2 linked regions of the Phenylobacterium montanum genome follow. The protein of the gene in region 1 interacts with the protein of each later gene in a pairwise test. Links are inferred from orthologs where the notes say so. Each region holds a gene or a part of one and is shown on either strand. Other genes may lie near its edges. The genes, in order: lysA and KCG34_RS10335.

Region 1 (9,093 bases):
TGCTGGCCCGGGTCGAGGCGCTGGAGGCCGAGGCGGCCTAGATCCCCGCCTCCAGCAGCGCGTTCGACGCCGCCTCCACCCGATTCTGCAGCTCGGCCATGAAGGCGCCGCGCTTCAGGCCCGCCGGGATCGGCTCCAGGAACTCGAACACCACCACGCCCGGGCGACGGATGATCCCGTGCGCCGGCCAGTGGACGCCGGAATTGGTCGCCATCGGCACGCAGGGCATGTCCAGGTCTCGATAGAGCGCCGCCACGCCGGGCTTGTAGTCGGGGGCCGCCCCGGGCTCCATGCGGTGGCCTTCGGGGAAGATCATCAGCTGGCGCTGCTCGGCCATGCGCGCGCGGCTGTCGGTGACCAGCTTCCTCAGGGCGGCGGCCTGGGCCTCGCGGTCGACCACGATCATTTTGCCCCTCAGGCAGTACCAGCCGTAGAAGGGGATGCGGGTCAGCTCCTTCTTCAGCACCAGGCAGGCGTCGTCCATCAGGGTGAAGGGGACCACGGTGTCGAGCATGCACTGATGCTTGGCGGCGATCAGGGCTGCGCCATGCGGCAGATGCTGACGTCCCCGGATTTCGACCCGCACGCCGCAGATCACCCGCAGCAGGGCGATGGTCGTCGTGCTCCAGACCTTGAAACCGAAGGTCAGCCAGTGGCGCGGCCCGACCAGGGTCGGCACCAGCAGCAGGCACATGATCACCGACCAGAGATAGAAGACGAGGGTGAACAGCAGCGAACGGATCAGGATCAAGCCGGGGCTCCGACGGTGGCGGCGGCCGCGTGGGGCTGGTCGGGCGCCGGGCGCGCCTTGCCGCCCAGGCTGATCAGTCCCTCGCGGAACAGGATGGCGAGGTATTTGTCGTATTCGACGATCATCCGCCGCGCGCCGGTCTCGCTGCGCCACCAGTGGTGGGCGTCGAGCTCGGTGGTGCGCACCGGATAGGGGGTCAGCCGCGCCTCGGGCAGGGCGCCTTTCAACTCCAGCATGGCGCGAGGCATGTGGAAGTCCGAGGTGACCACGATCAGCGAGGCGAAGCGGTGCTGGCGGGCCCAGCGGGCGGTCTCGCGGGCGTTGCCGACTGTGTTGGTGGCCTGAAACCCCAAGTCGACGCAGCAGTCATAATATCGGCGGGTGGCGCGGGCGACGCCGCGGATATCGGCGCGGCTGGCCGAGGGATTGACCCCCGAAATCAACATGCGCTGGGCCTTGCCGTCTTCCAGCAGGCGCATGGCCTCGGCGATGCGCGCGTCCGAGGCGCCGGTCAAGGCGACGACGCCGTCGGCCCTAGGCGGGTCGTTGGGCGGGGTCGAGCGGTCGACGCGCTGGGCGAAGGTCGCCAGCCCTACCGTCCACATCAACACCAGCAGCAGGATCACCGCTGCGCTTCTCATGCCATTCCCTTCAACAGCCCGATGGCGGTCACGCGCGCCGCCACCGCCGCGACCAGGGCGGCGACCAGCGGGCAGGGCAGGAGCATGATGAGGTCTGTCCAGGCCAGCGGCAGGACCGGCGTCAGGCCCTCGCCCCCGCCCAGGCCGCGCGCCACCAGCCCGATCATCGCCGCCAGGGCCGCGCCGATCAAGCCCGCCTCGAAGGCGAGCCCGGCGAAGCGCCCCTGGAACAGGGCGGCGATGAAGCGGTCTTCGGCCCCGGCCAGGTGCAGCACGCTGACCAGGTCGGCCCGGGTGGCCAGGCCCGCAAAGGTGGCGAACACGATCACCGCCATGGCGGTCAAGGTCAGCAGGACAGCCACAGCGCCGGCCGCCAGCCGCGCCAGGGCCCCCGCCCGGATCACGTCCTTCAGCCAGGCGCTATGGTCGTCGACGCTGGCGTCGATCCCCGCCGCGGTCAGGGCCTTGTTCATCGCATCAGCCGTCGCAGGCGCCTTGGGATCGAGGTCGACGCTGACCAGGCGCGGGATCGGCAGGTCCTCCATCAGGCTCTCGTCGCCCAGCCAGGGCTTCAGGAGCGCCTTGGCCTTGGCCGGCTCCAGGGCCTGGGCTTCGACCACGCCCTTGACCCCGGCCAGGGCTTCCGCGGCCCGGGCCGCTGCGGCGTCGGCGGTCTCGTCGCCCTTGGGCCGCACCACCACCGTCGCCGAGCCGGTCAGCTGGCCGCTCCAGCCCTTGGCCGCCCGGTCGGCGCTGAGCGCCGCCAGCACCGAGACGCAGGCCAGAAGGCACAGCACCGTGACCACGAACAGCAGCACCGCATCGCGCGCGTCGCGCGGCGGCAACAGCGGCGCCGGCTTGCGCGAAACCCGCTTTTTCGGCTTGCGGCTCATGGTCCGCCCTCGATGGTCAGCTGGCCGTCGTGGATGCGCATCACCGGCTTGCCCGAGCCGGCGATCAGGTCCTCGTCATGGCTGGCGACCACCACCGTCGCGCCCAGCCGGTTCAGCTCGACGAACAGGCGCAGGATGCGCACGGCCATTTCCTGGTCCACGTCCCCGGTCGGCTCGTCGGCCAGCAGCAGCTCCGGCCTCCCGACCACGGCCCGGGCGATGGCCAGCCGCTGCTGCTCGCCGCTGGACATGGCCTCCGGCAGGGAGCGTGTGCGGTGGGTCAGCCCCACCCAGGCCAGCAGCTCCTCGACGTCCGGCGTGTAGTCGGCCGGCTTGCGGCCGGCGAGGCGCAACGGCAGGGCGACGTTCTCGAAGGCGTCCAGATGCGCCAGCAGCCGCCGGTCGTGCAGCACCACCCCGATCCGTCGCCGCAGGTGCTGCAACTGGCTGCGCGGCATCCGCGCCACATCCTCGCCGAACAGGCCGATCAGGCCACGGGTGGGCTTCAGGTCCAGCTGCATCAGCCGGAGCAGCGTGGTCTTGCCCGCACCCGACGGCCCGGCCAGGAAATGGAACGAGCCCGGCGCCAGGTCGAAATTCAGGTCGCTGAGCGTCTCGCTGGAGCGGCCATAGCGCAGCCCCACCCCGGAGAAGCGCACAATCGGCGGCGGCGCCTCGAACGGGGCGGTTTCATTGTCGCTGATCGGGTCTGGGATGTCGCCGGTTCTGGACATGCTGGCCGAAATCGGCGACCTCGGGTGAGAGGGCGCTAAAGCATCCGATTCGAGCGCATGATACTGACCTGTCCCGAGTGCGCTACCCGCTATTTCGTGGCCGACGATCGCGTCGGCCCGGAAGGCCGCGTCGTGCGCTGCGCCAGCTGCGGAACCAAGTGGACGGCTCGCCCCGACGAGCCGCTGGAGCTGGATGCCGCCCATGATGAGGAAGCGCTGACGGTCGAGTCGCGGGATGAAGAGCCCGAACTGACCAGCCTGCCCGGCGAGGCGCTGCCGCGCGCCTTCCGCGAGCGCGCCCAGACCCGGGAGAAGGTGCGCGAAGCGGCCGCCGTCGGCGTGGTCTGGGCCAGCCTGCTGGTGGCGGTCACCCTGGTCGTCGGCCTTGCCGTCGTGCTGCGCCAGGACATCGCCCGCACCTGGCCCCGGACCGCCGGCGCCTACGCCCTGGTCGGCCTGCCGGTGAACCTGGTGGGTCTGGCGATCGAGAACCAGCACGCCCAGCCAGCCTTGCGCGACGGCCATGCAGCCTTGGTCATCTCCGGCCAGCTGCGCAACCTCAGAGGCCAGCCGATCGCCACCCTGCCCCTGCGCATCGCCCTTTTGAACGCCCAGGGCAAGGAGGTGCAGGTCAAGATCGCCGACCCCGGCGGGGCCAAGATCCCGCCAGGCGAGGCGCGGCGCTTCTCGGTGGACCTTTTGGACCCGCCGGTCAGCGCCAGCGATGTCGAGCTGCAGTTCATCACCGACGGCCGCTATCCGCATGTCGCCGCGCCTGTCGCCGCCCCGCCGCCGGTCCGCCAGTCCCTCCGCGGCCTGACCCAGCCCGGGCCGGCCGACGCCGGTTCAGCCGCCGAGGTGAGCGGCCCAGTCAAGGACGCCGCCCCGCTGCCGTCTTCCTCCCCCTATGCCCTGCCGCCGCAAAGCGCCGCCCCGGCAGGCCCCGCCCATGGCTGATCCCGAAGTGACCTTTCCCGTAGAACTGATATCCGAACGGGAGGTCGCAGCCCGTATCGAGACCCTGGCCGAAGCCTTGGCCCCGCGCGTCGATGACGACACCGTGGCCGTCTGCCTCCTGATCGGCGGCCTGTGGTTCGCCGCCGACCTGATGCGGGCCCTGGCGCGGCGGGGCCGGCATCCCCTGTTCGACGCCCTCTGGCTCTCATCCTATGCCGACGCGCGCAAGACCAGCGGCCGCATCGAGGTGCGCGCGCCCTTGCAATGGCCGGTCGCCGGCCGCCAGGTGCTGCTCCTGGACGACGTCCTGGACACCGGTCTGTCGCTGGAAGCGGCGGTGCGCATGCTGCGTGACGCGGGCGCGTCCGAGGTTCTGACCGCCGTCTTCGCCCGCAAGCCCTGGCCCACGGAACGCGCGGTCAACCCCGACTTCGTCGCCTGGGAGGCGCCGGCCCGCTACCTCGTCGGCTACGGCATGGACGACGCCGGCCGCATGCGCGGCCTGCCGGGCGTTGGGGCGATGGATTGAAGGAGGTCGACGGGGCGCTTCGCGCCCTTCGGCAAGGCTCAGGCGCTGACTGGCAGGCTTTCATTGGCCGCCGTGTGCAGGCGACGCAGCCAGCAGACCAGTTCATCCCCCTCGCGGACCTTGACCGCCAGGTGATAGGGCGACGCCTGGAGGCGCTCTTGGGCGACCTTGCGGGCCGCCGTGCGGTCACGCACGGTCGCCAGCTCGACGGTAGGGGCGTCAAAGCGCGTGTCTTCGATAGCCAGACAAATTTGAGGCATTTGTTCGTTTCCGATCCCTAGGCCGCGATTTCTGCCACCTTTTGTCGCGGGCGCGCAAGAGTCCTGATTCGGAACATAGTCAAGCTTGATTTTTACAGCCAGGTCGCCAGCGGCTCCCGCGCCAGCATGTCCGCATAGCTCGGGCGCGGCCGCACCACCGCCCAGGCCTCGCCCTTGACCAGCACCTCGGGGACCAGGAGGCGGCTGTTGTATTCGCTGGACATCGAAGCGCCGTAAGCCCCCGCCGAGAGGAAGGCCACCAGGTCGCCGGCCTTCAGCGGCGGCAGGATCCGCTCGCGGGCGAAGGTGTCGCCGGTCTCGCAGATCGGTCCGACCACGTCATAGGCCAGCGGCGCGGCGCCCCCCGCTTCAGGCTTCACGGGCACGATATCGTGATAGGCCTCGTACATGGCCGGGCGGATCAGGTCGTTCATGGCCGCATCCAGCACCAGGAACCGCTGTCCCTCGGGCCGCTCGTGCACGTGGATCACGCGGGCGACCAGCACCCCGGCGTTGGCGGCGATCACCCGGCCGGGCTCGAAGGCCAGCTGGATGTCGAGTCCGCCCAGCGCCCGCTTGACCACCTCGGCCAGGGCCGCCGGTTCGGGCGGGGTCGGCGAATGGAAATAAGGCACGCCCAGCCCGCCGCCGAGGTCCAGCCGCTCGACCGAAAGGCCCTCGCCCCGTAGCCGCTCGACCAGGCCCCGCATCTTGCCGTAGGCGGCTTCCAGGGGCTCCAGGTCGGTGATCTGGCTGCCGATGTGGCAGGCCACCCCGACCGGCTTCAGGTGGGCGTGGTTGGAGGCGTTGGCGTAGAGCCGCTCTGCCTCGGAGATCGAGACGCCGAACTTGTTGTCCGACTTGCCGGTGGCGATCTTGGCGTGGCCGCCGGCTGCGACATCGGGATTGACGCGGAAGGCGATCTGCGGTCGCGCGCCCTTCTCCGCCGCGACCTTGGCCAAGAGGTTCAGCTCGGGCTCGGACTCGACGTTGATCTCGGCCACACCGACATCGATGGCGAAGGCCAGCTCGGCCGCGGTCTTGCCGACCCCGGAAAAGACGATGCGTTCGGCGGAGATACCGGCCGCCAGGGCCCGGCGCACCTCGCCCTCCGAGACCGTATCGGCCCCCGCGCCCATCGCCCCCAGGGTCTTCAGGATCGAAAGGTTCGGGCAGGCCTTGACCGCATAGGCCACCAGCGGCTCGCCGTGGCCGGTTCCGCGCATGGCGTCGCGGAACACGGTGTAGTGCCGCTCAAGCGTGGCGGTGGAATAGACATAGACCGGCGTGCCGACCGCCTCGGCGATCGCGGCCAGCGAAACGTCTTCGCAGGCGAGCTCGCCCCCCTTGAGCTCGAAATGATTCATTGCGGCCCGGAGCCGGGGCTCGGGATGGCGCCCGGAGGGGCGGAGCCGAACGGGCTTGGGCCGGCGCCCGGGATCTGGGTCGAATAGGGCGCCTGGGTCAGGGGCGGATGGTTGGGGTCCGGAAGGTCTGGGGTGGTGGGCTGGGAATTGTCTTTTTTCGCCGCCTTGGCCTTGGCGTCGGCCTCGGCGCGTTTCTTGGCGTCGTAGTCGGCCTTGGCCTTGGCGCCGAACAGGGGCGCAGGCTGGTCCAGCTGGCCCGCCCGGCCGCAGCCGGCGAGGGCCAGGCTGGCGGTAAGAAGAGCCGCGAGGGCGAGGCGGGGGGTCATGAAAGCAAATCCTTCCAACGCTTGATCTGGGCGCGCACCTGCTCGGGCGCGGTTCCGCCATAGCTCATCCGGCTGGCGGCCGAGGCGGCGGGCGTCAGCACCTCGAATATGTCTGCTGTAACACGCGGCTCAAGGGCCTGCAGCTCCGCCAGGGGCAATTGGCTGAGATCGACACCCAGGGCCTCGGCCCGCTTCACCGCCGCGCCGGTGACGTGGTGCGCGTCGCGGAAGGGCATGTTCAGCCGCCGCACCAGCCAGTCGGCGAGGTCGGTGGCGGTGGAGAAGCCCGACCCGGCCGCCGCCGCCATGCGCTCGCGGTTGGGGGTCAGGTCGGCTGCCATGCCGGTCATGGCGGTCAGGCCCAGCTCCAGGGCGTCGAAGGCCTCGAAGGTCGGGACCTTGTCCTCCTGCATGTCCTTGGAATAGGTCATCGGCAGGCCCTTCATCACCACGCTGAGCGCGGTCAGGGCGCCCAGGATGCGGCCGACTTTGGCCCGCACCAGCTCGGCGGCGTCGGGATTGCGCTTCTGCGGCATGATCGAGGAGCCAGTGGAGAAGGCGTCCGACAGGCGCACGAAGCCGAACTGCGGCGTGGTCCAGATCACGATCTCTTCCGCCAGCCGCGACAGATGGGTCGCGCAGATGGCGGCCGCCGACAGGGCCTCCAGCGCGAAGTCGCGGGCGGCGACGCTGTCCATGGAATTGGCGGTCGGGCGATCGAAGCCGAGGGCGCTGGCGGTGCGATGGCGGTCGATAGGGAAGGGCGAGCCGGCCAAGGCCGCGGCCCCCAGCGGGCATTCGTTCATCCGATCGCGCGCATCGGCAAAACGCGAGGCGTCGCGGCCGAACATCTCCACATAGGCCATCAGATGGTGGCCGAAGGTCACTGGCTGGGCCGGCTGCAGATGGGTGAAACCCGGCATCAGCGTATCGGCATGAGCTTCCGCCTGGGCCAGCAGGGCGCGCTGCAGCGCCTGGAGCTGGCCGGCGCTGCGCTCGCAGGCCTCGCGCACCCACATGCGGAAATCCAGCGCCACCTGGTCGTTGCGCGAGCGGGCGGTGTGCAGCCGCCCCGCCGCCGGGCCGATCAGCTCCCGCAGCCGCGCCTCGACGTTCATGTGGATGTCTTCGAATTCCTCGCGGAAAGGAAAGACCCCGTCGGCCATTTCGCGCTCGATGGCCGCCAGCCCGCCCTGGATGGCGGCGGCGTCCGCAGGCGAAATCACCCCCACCGCCTCCAGCATGGCCGCATGGGCCTTGGACCCGGCGAGGTCCTGGGCCGCCAGGCGTTTGTCGAACCCGATCGAAACATTGATGGCCTGCATCAGCTCAGCCGGCTTGACGGAGAAGCGTCCGCCCCACATGGACTGGCCCTCAGGCGCAGGGCCGCGCGCCGGATCAGCGGTCGCGTCGGTGGGAGGCTTGGTCATGAGCGAAGTCCAGACAAAGGCGGCGGGAGCCAAGCCCAGGCGCGACTGGATCACCTACGCGCTCTGGGGCCTGTCCCTGGTGGGGGTTGCGGCGGTTCTATACGTGATCGTCGGCGCCCTGGGCAAACCCAAGACCGAGGCCGCCACCGACCTGAAGAGCCTGGCCCATGGCGAGATGGCCAAGCTGGTGGTGGCGAGCGACGGCAAGCCGGCCCCAGACGCGGCCTTCGTCGACGGCCAGGGCCGCGCCGTGCATGTGTCCGACTTCAAGGCGCCGGTGGTGATCGTCAACCTGTGGGCCACCTGGTGCGCCCCCTGCCGCCAGGAAATGCCGGCCCTGGCCAAGCTGCAGGCCGCCTATCCGGGCAAGGTGATCATCGTGCCGGTGGCCGAGGACAAGGCCGAGGACAAGGCCAAGGCGCAGGACTTCATCGGCCAGTACGCCCCCTTGCCCTTCTACCAGGACCCCAAGCTCGGCATGAGCTTCGCCCTGAACCCGCCGGCCGAGGGCCTGCCGACCACGGTGATCTACGACAAGACCGGCCGTGAGCGCGCGCGCCTCTCCGGCGGTGCCGACTGGAACAGCCCCGATGCCCGCGCCATCGTCGAAGCCCTGCTGAAGGGCGGCTGATCGGGCGCCGCTGTCGGCTCTGAACAAGCGGAAGTGAACGGAACCGACCCCCGCCTAGGGCCTGAATTGAGTTGACCTCGCCTGACACGGGAGGCACTTAAGGCTGGCAATCCGATCTCAAGGCTGCTGCCGGACGACCTCGTCTACCGAACTAGCCGACCCCAGATTTGCGATTGTCTCAGGGCCGACGCCTCCGCCGAAGCCCGCAACTGGAACGGTTGTTCGAGGAAAACGAGTATGGCTACTGGCACTGTCAAGTGGTTCAACACCACCAAAGGCTATGGCTTCATCCAGCCTGAAGGCGGCGGCAAAGACGTGTTTGTCCACATCTCCGCCGTTGAGCGCGCCGGCCTGCGCACCCTGAACGAAGGCCAGCACGTCAGCTTCGAGCTGAAGGACGAGCGCGGCAAGACTGCGGCGGTGGACCTCAAGGCGCTCTGAAGGGCGCTTTCGAGACCCACACGGCATTCCGACTTTTGGGCGGGCGCCGGCTTCTGACGAGGCCGACGCCCGTTTGTGTTTTTGCGGCGGGGCGCGGGCGTGAAAGAGGATCAGGCGGCCGAGCTGGAGGCGG
Region 2 (8,943 bases), 1.6 Mb from region 1 along the record:
ATGCAGAAAATGCCGATGCCCATTGCTAGCGCGAAGCTGCCCATCAACTCGGAACTGCGTTGCAGTTCGCCCTGCTGGACAAGCTTGACGCCGGTCGGCAGGGACCTGAGTGTCGGAAGCTGCATAGCCTCGCGCATCACCTCGCCGAGGGCGCGGCCGTTCAGCTCGACGGACAGGGTGACCTGCCGCGTCCGGTCGATGCGGTCGATCTCGGACGCACCGCTGCCGAACCCGATGTCGCCGAGCGAGGCGAGCGCCACCTGGCCCTTGGTTCCGTTGACGCGCAGCTGGCCTATGGCGTCGGGATCGGCGCGCAGTGCCGGATCCATCCGCACCCGGACATCGATCTGACGATCGGAAAGGTTGAGCTTGGGCAGGGAAGCCGAATAGTCGCCGTAGGTCCCGAGCCGCAGGGCGTCGCCGATGTCCGAGCTTGTGACGCCGAGCGCGGCGGCGCGCGCAGAGTCGGGGCGGATCTGGATTTCCGGTCGCTGCAGCGAAGCGCTGGAGGTCACATTGCCGATGCCGTGCAGCTGCCCGCGGATTTCCTGCTCCAGCTTCGCCGCCGTGCGATCCAGCAGGCCGCCGTCGTCGCTGGCCAGCACGATCTGCAGAACCTCGCCGTTGCCGGACCCGCCGACGTTCACGCGCGCGCCGGGAAGCGATTGCAGAGCTTCGCGGATCTTCTGCTCCACCCCCGATTGCTTGAGCCGGCGCTCGCCGCGGGGCGCGAGATCGACGGTGAGCGTGGCGCTGCCGAGATCGCTGGTCGAAGTCGCGTCAGCGCCGGCGCCGCTCGTCCCCCTGCCGATGTCGGCGAAGATGTGGCGCGTCTCGGGAACCTGGCGGATGAGGCGGGCGGCCTGGCTGGTCGCTTCGGTGGTCTGCTCGAGGGTGCTTCCCGGAGGGAGCTTGAGCGTAACGCGCGTCTGGGCGTTGTCCTGGGCGGGCATGAACCCGGTCGGCAGCAGCGGCGCTATCGTCAGCGACACCACGAGGAAGAGGCCCGCCAGCAGAACGGTGGTCTTGCGATGGCGCAGCGTCGTCCCGATGGCGGCGAGGTATCGGCGCTTCACCGCGCCGTCCCGGTCGTGGTGCTTCGTGGCGTGTAGAAAATAGGCCGCCATCATGGGCGTGAGCAGGCGCGCCACCAACAGCGACGCGAGCACGGCGACCGAGGCCGTGACGCCGAACTCGCGGAAGATCTTCCCGGGAATGCCGCCCATGAAGGCGGTCGGCAGAAACACGGCGACGAGGGTGAGCGTGGTGGCGATCACGGCCAGACCGATCTCGTCGGCGGCCTCCATCGCCGCCTGGTAGGCTGTCTTGCCCATCCGCAGGTGGCGCTCGATGTTCTCGACCTCGACGATGGCGTCGTCGACGAGGATGCCGATGACCAGGGCGATCGAGAGCAGGGTCACCATGTTCAGACTGAAGCCGCACAGGTACATCACGCCGAAGGTCGGGATGATAGACAGCGGCAGGGCGGTGGCGGAGATCAGCGTCGCGCGCCAATCGCGTAGAAAGCACCACACGACGATCACGGCGAGCACTGCGCCCTCGACGAGCAGGTGCATGGAGCCTGTGTAGTTGTCGATGATCGGCGTAACCGTATTGCTGGCTTCGACGATCTGCACGTCGGGGTGTTGAGCGACGAACGCCTGCATCGCGGCGCGCACCTGCTTGGCCACGGCGGCGTCGCCAAATCCAAGCGAGCGCTTCACCGAGAAGCCGATGACTTCGCGGCCGTCGCGGAAGGCGCGTGAGCTGCGCTCAAGGTGAGAGTCGCGGATCGCGGCGATCTGATCGAGCCGCACCATCTGGCCGGCCGCCGTCGGAATGCTTACGGCGGCCAGGTCCTGCGCGTCGTGCACGGCGCCCAAGGTCCGTAGCGACTGACGGCCGGCTCCCACCTCGCCCTGGCCGCCGGAGTGATCGCTTTCCATCGCTTTCAGCTTGGCGCTGACGTCGGAGGCGCTCACGCCCAGCCCGCCCATCAGGGCAGGATCGAGATCGACATGGACCTCCCTTTGGACGCCCCCGATCCGCGTGACGCTCGAGACGCCCGCCACCGATTGCAGCGCCTTGGTCACGTCGTTGTCGACGAACCAGGAGAGCTCCTCCTCGCCGCGGGTCTTGGAGGTGATCGTATAGGTCAGCATGGCCGAGTTGCTGGCCGTGACCTTCGACACCGTCGGCGTCTGCAAGGCCGAGGGCAGCTCGTTGCGCGCGCTGTCGACGGCGTTGCGGACCTCCTGCACCGCCTCATTGGAGTCCTTATCGATCGTGAAGCTCACGCTGATGTTGACGGCGCCTTCGCTGATCGTGGTCGTGACGTGATCGAGTTGCCGAAGCGAGGTCAGCTTGTCCTCGATCTTGCGCGCCACCTCCGTCTCCAGCTGTTCGGGCGCGGCCCCGTCCAGGGCGGCGCTGATGTTGACCGTCGGCTGGTCCATGTCCGGGAACTGCTGGATTTGCAGTCGGTGGAAGCCCACGATCCCGAACACAGTCAGGAGGATGAAAAGCAGGACGGCCGGGACCGGATGCTTGATCGACAGCGCCGAGACGTTCATTTCGCCGCTCCGCTGATGCGCACGGTCATTCCGTCGCTGAGGAAGGCGCCGCCGCTCTTCACGACCCGCGCGTCTGCGGTGACGCCGGCGACCTCGACACGGCCGTTGCGCCGCGCCCCTGCGCTCACCTGGAACTGCCGCACGTGCTGGTCGGGCGTCGCCACGAAGATGTAGGCGCGTCCGTCGCGGAGCACCAAGGCGGTGTCGGGCAGGGTCAGGACGTCGCCGGTCCCGACGTCGATGACGCCGCTTCCGTACATGCCGGCTCGCGCCGGCGACTGCGCCGGAAGCTGAACATAGGCGATCCCCCGGCTGGTCGCATTGCTCAAGGTGGGAGAGACTAGCCGCACGACGCCGGCCACCTGCTGCCCGCCGGGAAGGGTGACGCGCGCCGGCTGGCCAGCGCTGACCTGGGCGAGTTGCCGCGCATCGAGCTCGGCTTGCCATTCGATGCGCGCCTGGCGGACGAGCCGGAAAAGCTCGTCGCCGGAATTCACCACCTTGCCGAGCAGCGCCGATCGCGACGAGACCACGCCGTCGTCCACCGCCAGCACGTTGGTCTGGCCGAGCTGGATCTCGATGCTGCGCAGCTGCGCGCGCTGCTCGGCCACGGTGGCCCGGGAGGTCTGCTGCGTCACCTCGTATTTCTGAATCTGCTGTGAGGACAAGGCCCCGCTCGTCCTCACCTCGGCGGCGCGCGCCACGTCGCTGTCCGCTTGGGCGAGGCTGGCCTGGGCCTGGGCGAGCTGCGCGCGCAGGCGATCGCGCTCGGCGAGCAAACTGTCGCGGGAGAGGGTCGCCAGCACGGCGCCTCGTCTCACCCGGCTTCCGACGTCGGCCTGCAGGCTCGTGATCCGCAAGGGCCCGGTTTCGGCGCTGATCATCGCCTCCTGCCACGGCTGGAGACCGCCGCTGGCGGCGACCTCGCGCGGCCAGGTCAGGCGCTCCGGCCTTACGACTTCGACCGTCAGGCTGGGCGCCTGCGTAGGAGCGACCTGGGCGGGAGCACTGCAGGCGCCCAAGGTCGCGGCGGACAGGATGGCGGCGCAGCGCAGCGCCACGCGCAGGAGGGGGGCGTTCAAGGCTGATGCTCTTCGGTGAGGTGGCCCCTCGCAAGGGGCTGTGTGACATGGGCGTCCCAGCCGCCGCCGAGCGCCTTGTAGAGGGCGATCCACTGGCGGATTTCCGTGACTCGGACGCTGATCAGGGTCTCCTGCGCGTCAAGCGCGTTGCGGCGGGCGGTCTCTTGATCGAGCATGCTGGCCCCGCCGGCGCGGCGCAGCTGGTCGGTGGCGACGAAGGTGGCTCGGTAGCCGGTGGCGGCCCGTTCGGCGTCGCCCTCGCTTCGGCGGGCGACGTCGAGCCGCACCAGCGCCTGCTCGACGTCGAGGATCGCGCCGCGCACGACCTTGCGGTAGGCGGCGAGCTGGTAGGCGTAGCTCGCGCGGGCGGAGCGAACGTTCGCGCGGCGCTGGCCCCCGTCGAAGATCGGCAGCGATAGCGATGGGCCGATCGACCACTGCTGCAGGCCGGAGACCGCGGTGATGGACCCCGAGAGCGTGAGGCTGGGATAGAGGTCGGCGACCGCTGCGCCGATCTCCGCGCTCGTGGCCGCGAGCTCGCGTTCGCTCGAGCCGACGTCGGGGCGCTGGCGCACCAGGTCGGCCGGCACGCTCTCGACGTCGAGCGTCGGTGGCGACGGCAGGATCTTCGAGCGGGCCTGCAACAGCTTCCGCAGTTCCGGCTCGTCCAGGCTCGTTAGCGAGACCAGGCTCTTGACCAGCAGGTCACACTGACCGAGCTGGTCGGTGTAAGAGGCCCGGACGCTCGCTGCGGCCGCCTCCGCGAGCGCGGCGTCGGAGGACGCCTGGAAGCCGGCGTCGGCGCTGATCCGCGTCAGGCGAGCGGTGGCCTCCTGGGACTCCGACTGCTCGCGAAGGACCTCGGCCAGCTGCTCGCAGCCGCGGTACTGGACATAGTCGTCACCGACTTCCGCGGCGAGCGAGACGCGGGCGTCGTTCCAGTCGTCGATCCGCGCCTGGACGCGCGCTTTCGCCGCCTGGGCGTTGTGTCGGACCTTGCCGAAGAGGTCGAGCTCCCAGCTTGCGTCCGAGCCCCCCTGAAGGCCGCTTTCCGCCAGCTGGGGCGAGGCCGCGCCGACGGAAACCTGATCGCTCTCTCGTGTGTAGGAGGCGGAGCCGGTGAGGCTTGGTCGGTTCTGCGCGCGCTTGGCGGCGAGGGTGGCGCGCGCCTCGTCGATGCGGGCGACGGCCTGGTCAAGGCTCGGGCTGTCCTGCTCGGCGCGCGCCTGCAAAGTCGTCAGGACCGCGTCGTCGAAACGGGCCCACCACCCGATCAGCCGATTGCTCCTCGCGCCATGCGGGAACGGCGCCCGCCATGCGCGCTCTACTCGAAGCTGCGGGCGACGGTAGTCCGGCCCCACCGTGCACGCTCCGGCGAGCAAAGCGAAAATTGGCGCGAGCAGGCGCAGGCGAACCAAGGTGGCGCTCCGACACTTTGACGTTCATATCCAAGGCTTCGCTTAGCCCACCCGCGTGTTGGAGGGGGCGCCGGGGGAGTAAAGCTGGGAAAAAGTTGTGTTAAGGAGCGTAAAGCCTGCGGCGCCGAGCCCCGCCGCGACGCTAGAGAAGGCCCTGTTGAGCCCAGCTTCAGCCGTGAGAATGCCGAAGATCCTGCTGATCGACGACGACCGCGAGTTGACGGCCATGCTGTCCGAGTTCCTCGATCGCGAGGGCTTCGGCGTCGACGCGGCCCACGACGGCGAGCGGGGAGAGGCCGAGGCCTTGTCCGGACTTTATGACCTGGTGGTCGTGGACGTGATGCTGCCGCGCCTGTCGGGCATCGAGGTGCTGCGGCGGATCCGCCGGGCGAGCAAGGTGCCCGTCCTGCTCCTGACCGCGCGCGGCGACGAGATCGATCGCATCGCCGGCCTGGATCTCGGCGCCGACGACTATGTGCCGAAGCCCTGTTCCCCTGGCGAGCTGGTGGCGCGCATCCGTGCAATCCTGCGACGTGTCTCCGCCCACCAGGAGCCGGGCGCGAACGCCCCCATCGCCAGCGGCAGGCTGAAACTGTGGCCGGCGAGCCGCCGGGCGGAGTGGCGCGGCAAGCCCCTCGAACTCACCGGCACCGAGTTCAGCCTGCTGGAGGAGCTGGCGCGCCACGCGGGGCAACTCGTCAGCAAGGATCAGCTATCGCTCAACGCCCTGGGGCGACCGCTTACGCCCTATGACCGACGGATCGACGTCCACATCAGCAGCATCCGCCAGAAGCTGGGCGCCCACGGTGATGGCGGGTCATGGATCTTGAGCGTTCGCGGCCAGGGCTATCAGCTCGTGAGCTCATGAAGCCTGGCCGTCTCTTCTGGAAGCTGTTCCTGGCCTTTTGGCTCGCCACCGGCTGCTCGTTTCTTATCGGCGCCAGTCTGCTCAAGGCGACCCAGGGAGACCCGGGCGGAGCCGCCGCGCTGGCCAGCGCGGCGCGACGCATCATCGAAACGGACGGCTTGGATGCGGCCCGGCCCCTGCTCGAAGACCAGCGCAAGACGGGAGGTCCGCTCGCCCTCTACGATCTCGCCGGGCGGCTTGTCGGCGGCGACGGCCGCCTGGTGCTCGCCGGCGGCGCCGAGCGGCTCACGGCGCCTGACGGCGGTCAATATCTGCTCGCTGTGGCGGGGCCGCGGGTGGTTCAGACGACCCCGCTCCTGATCGGCGCCGCGGTGAGTTTCGTCTTCAGCGCCGCGGTCGCCTGGTACCTGGCGCTGCCCCTGGCGCATCTGAGCCAAGGGTTCCGCGCTGTTGCGGCTGGCCAACTCGCGACCCGCGTCGTGCCCCAGATCGGCCGGCGTCGCGACGAGATCGCCGACCTGGCTCGCGAGTTCGACGGCATGGCTGCGCAGCTCCAGCTCCTCTGGCTCGCCCAACAGCGGCTGTTGCACAACGTCTCGCACGAGCTCCGCTCGCCGCTGGCGCGCCTGCACGTGGCGATCGGCCTTCTGCGGCAATCGCCGGACCGTCAAACCGAGATGCTCGCTCGGGTCGAACGTGAAGCTGACAGGCTTGAAAGCTTGCTGAGCGAGCTTCTGACCCTTGCGCGCCTGCGAGCAGGTGAATCTTTGACGGCGACCGAAACCATCGATCTGCTCGACCTTCTGGCCGCCATTGTCGAGGACGCGAATTTCGAGGCGCAGGTCAGGGGCTGCCATGTCCGTCTCGCGGGGGAAGCGCCCTTCGTGACTTTTGCAGATGGCGAACTGCTTTACCGCGCGTTCGAGAACGTGATCCGTAACGCCCTGAAGTACTCGCCGCCGGACGGAGAGGTCGTGGTCCAAACGAGCCTGCGCGGCGAACGCCTCAGGATCGAGGTTATCGATCAAGGCCCCGGCGTGCCGGAGGCGACGCGAGAGGAGATCTTCGAACCCTTCAAGCGCCTGGAGGGCGAAAAGGACGCCACGGACGGTTTCGGGCTTGGCCTCGCGCTCGCCCGGGAAGCGGTGGAGCACCATGCCGGCGAGGTCCGAGCGGAGGCGGGCGCCAACGGCGCGGGACTGAGGATCGTTATCGAAATACCGCGACGTACCGTAGCGGACGACCTCCGGCGGGTAGGTCCGCCGCAGGCCCTGGCCGTGGGGATAGTCGAGCGAGGGGACCGCCCACTTCCAGCCCTCCTGCGACGTCTGGCTGAGGAGCGCGCGGCCGCGAAGGCCCTGAGCACCAGAGCGCGCACGCGCGCCAGGTGACTGGCGCACATCGTCTGCGTGTTGGCCGGCGAAGCAGGTGCAAACGCGCAGCAAATGGCGCAGGTTCGAGCACCGACGCGCTCGCCCTTTCCGAGCAGGCGTAGCTCTAACCCAAGGTCTTAGAACGAGAGCATGCGTCGAAGTCCGACACATAGATTTCGACGTGACCCTGCTGCATATCGCCTCTCACGATACTGCGCTGACGCGGGCCTCGAACGGGGGGGCCCCGAGCCGGGGAATGATCTAACCGCTTAGCGACGCGCAGGCGCAATGCGGGCTTTCTTGCTGTACGCTGGGTTTGCGATCACTTTGCTCGAGACGGCTGGCCGGCCGGGCTCGATCTCGTGCCGTCGGAGGTCGGGCGGATCGAACGGACTTTGTTGCTGCTTGATGGCTGGAGAGCCAGGGGCTCCGGCGGCGTGGCCAGGCGGGACTGAACAAGAGCGAGGCCCCTCACGCTCTCCCTCATGACTCCTCGGCGACGATGCGGTTACAGATATGGCCAAGCTCGCTGATCTCGACACGGACCTCGTCCCCGGGCTTGAGGAACTTGTCCAGCGCGATGCCGACACCTGATGGAGTGCCCGTCGTGATCAGATCGCCCGGCTCCAGGGTCATGACGGTCGAAAGGTATTCGATCTGTTCGTAGATGTTGTAGATCATGTCGCCGGTGGAGGAGCGCTGGCGTTCCTCGCCGTTGACGGTCAGGCTCAGCTCCAGCGCGAGGGGATCGGCGATCTCGTCGTCGGTGGTGAGCCAAGGCCCGACCGGCCCGTGCGTGTCGAATGACTTGCCAAGGGTGTAGGTGGGCGACCGGAACTGCCAGTCGCGCGCTGTCACGTCGTTGCACACCATGTATCCGGCGATGACCTCACGGGCGTTCTCGCGACGGACATGCCGGCAGCGCTTGCCGATGACGAAGGCGAGTTCGGCCTCGTAGTCGACCTGCTCGGAGTCCTTCGGGGCAACGACGTCGTCGTAGGGTCCGGTGATGCAGCTGACCTGCTTGTTGAACCAAAATTGGCTCTTTGGCGTCGGAATGCCTGCCGCCGCGGCTTCATCGGCGTGGGCCTTGTAGTTCATGCCGATCGCCAGAAATTTTTGGGGATCATCAATGGGCGCCTCGAGCCGGACCTCGGACAGAGGCAGACTCGGCGCGCTCGTCTGCTCGAGCTGGGGCTTCAGCGTCGGAAAGTCGGTGAGCAGGGCCCGCATCGAAGCGCCGCGACGCCCCAAGATGGCTGCAAGGTCGATGATCCGATCGCCTTCGATCTTGCCGATCGAAGTGACGCCGGCGTGGGTGAACCGGGCAAGTTTCATGACAGATCCTGAGTGCTTCTCCCGAGGCGAGCGCCCTGCGCGCCAGCCAGTTGGAGATTGACTACATCGTTCATTCATGACCGTATAGTCCAAAATAGGACGACGTCGCCTGGTCGCCTGCCCGTCGATGCGTGGTTCCGCAGCGCGAAGCCGGCCCGCGCGGCGGTTCGCCGACCGGGGAAGGAACCGTTAGGGATCAGCTGAAAATGAGCATCACCAAGGCTATCGACGTTGCGTTCGTGCGCTTTCGAGCGCCCGATCTCAATTTGATGCGCCGGTTCCTGCTGGATT

Evidence for each region.
Region 2: the proteins of lysA (region 1) and KCG34_RS10335 interact in binary tests that used the Escherichia coli proteins (3 or more experiments, as listed by UniProt). The link is inferred for Phenylobacterium montanum from one-to-one orthologs.

What each region holds. Positions count from the first base shown.
Region 1 is NZ_CP073078.1:3,941,448-3,950,540, forward strand. What follows is about bases 3,996-6,994. They hold lysA (diaminopimelate decarboxylase), read right to left. Parts: upstream 6,133-6,994; coding sequence 4,858-6,132; downstream 3,996-4,857. Other genes in these bases: KCG34_RS17860 (phosphoribosyltransferase), read left to right, coding at 3,996-4,505; KCG34_RS17865 (hypothetical protein), read right to left, coding at 4,544-4,765; KCG34_RS17875 (hypothetical protein), read right to left, coding at 6,129-6,458; argH (argininosuccinate lyase), read right to left, coding at 6,455-6,994. In the rest of the region: KCG34_RS17830 (gamma-glutamylcyclotransferase), read left to right, coding at 1-41; KCG34_RS17835 (lysophospholipid acyltransferase family protein), read right to left, coding at 38-751; KCG34_RS17840 (YdcF family protein), read right to left, coding at 748-1,392; KCG34_RS17845 (cell division protein FtsX), read right to left, coding at 1,389-2,285; KCG34_RS17850 (cell division ATP-binding protein FtsE), read right to left, coding at 2,282-3,019; KCG34_RS17855 (MJ0042-type zinc finger domain-containing protein), read left to right, coding at 3,077-3,976; more of KCG34_RS17860, read left to right, coding at 3,969-3,995; more of argH, read right to left, coding at 6,995-7,888; KCG34_RS17885 (TlpA family protein disulfide reductase), read left to right, coding at 7,887-8,519; KCG34_RS17890 (cold-shock protein), read left to right, coding at 8,757-8,960; KCG34_RS17895 (GNAT family N-acetyltransferase), read left to right, coding at 9,060-9,093. UniProt on the Escherichia coli protein: Specifically catalyzes the decarboxylation of meso-diaminopimelate (meso-DAP) to L-lysine. Is not active against the DD- or LL-isomers of diaminopimelate.
Region 2 is NZ_CP073078.1:2,302,101-2,311,043, reverse strand. The notes cover bases 4,249-7,097. They hold KCG34_RS10335 (response regulator transcription factor), read left to right. Parts: upstream 4,249-5,254; coding sequence 5,255-5,941; downstream 5,942-7,097. Other genes in these bases: KCG34_RS10330 (HAMP domain-containing sensor histidine kinase), read left to right, coding at 5,938-7,097; KCG34_RS10340 (efflux transporter outer membrane subunit), read right to left, coding at 4,249-5,073. Also shown: KCG34_RS10350 (efflux RND transporter permease subunit), read right to left, coding at 1-2,573; KCG34_RS10345 (efflux RND transporter periplasmic adaptor subunit), read right to left, coding at 2,570-3,655; more of KCG34_RS10340, read right to left, coding at 3,652-4,248; more of KCG34_RS10330, read left to right, coding at 7,098-7,332; KCG34_RS10325 (fumarylacetoacetate hydrolase family protein), read right to left, coding at 7,798-8,652; KCG34_RS10320 (VOC family protein), read left to right, coding at 8,859-8,943. UniProt on the Escherichia coli protein: Response regulator member of the two-component regulatory system CpxA/CpxR which responds to envelope stress response by activating expression of downstream genes including cpxP, degP, dsbA and ppiA.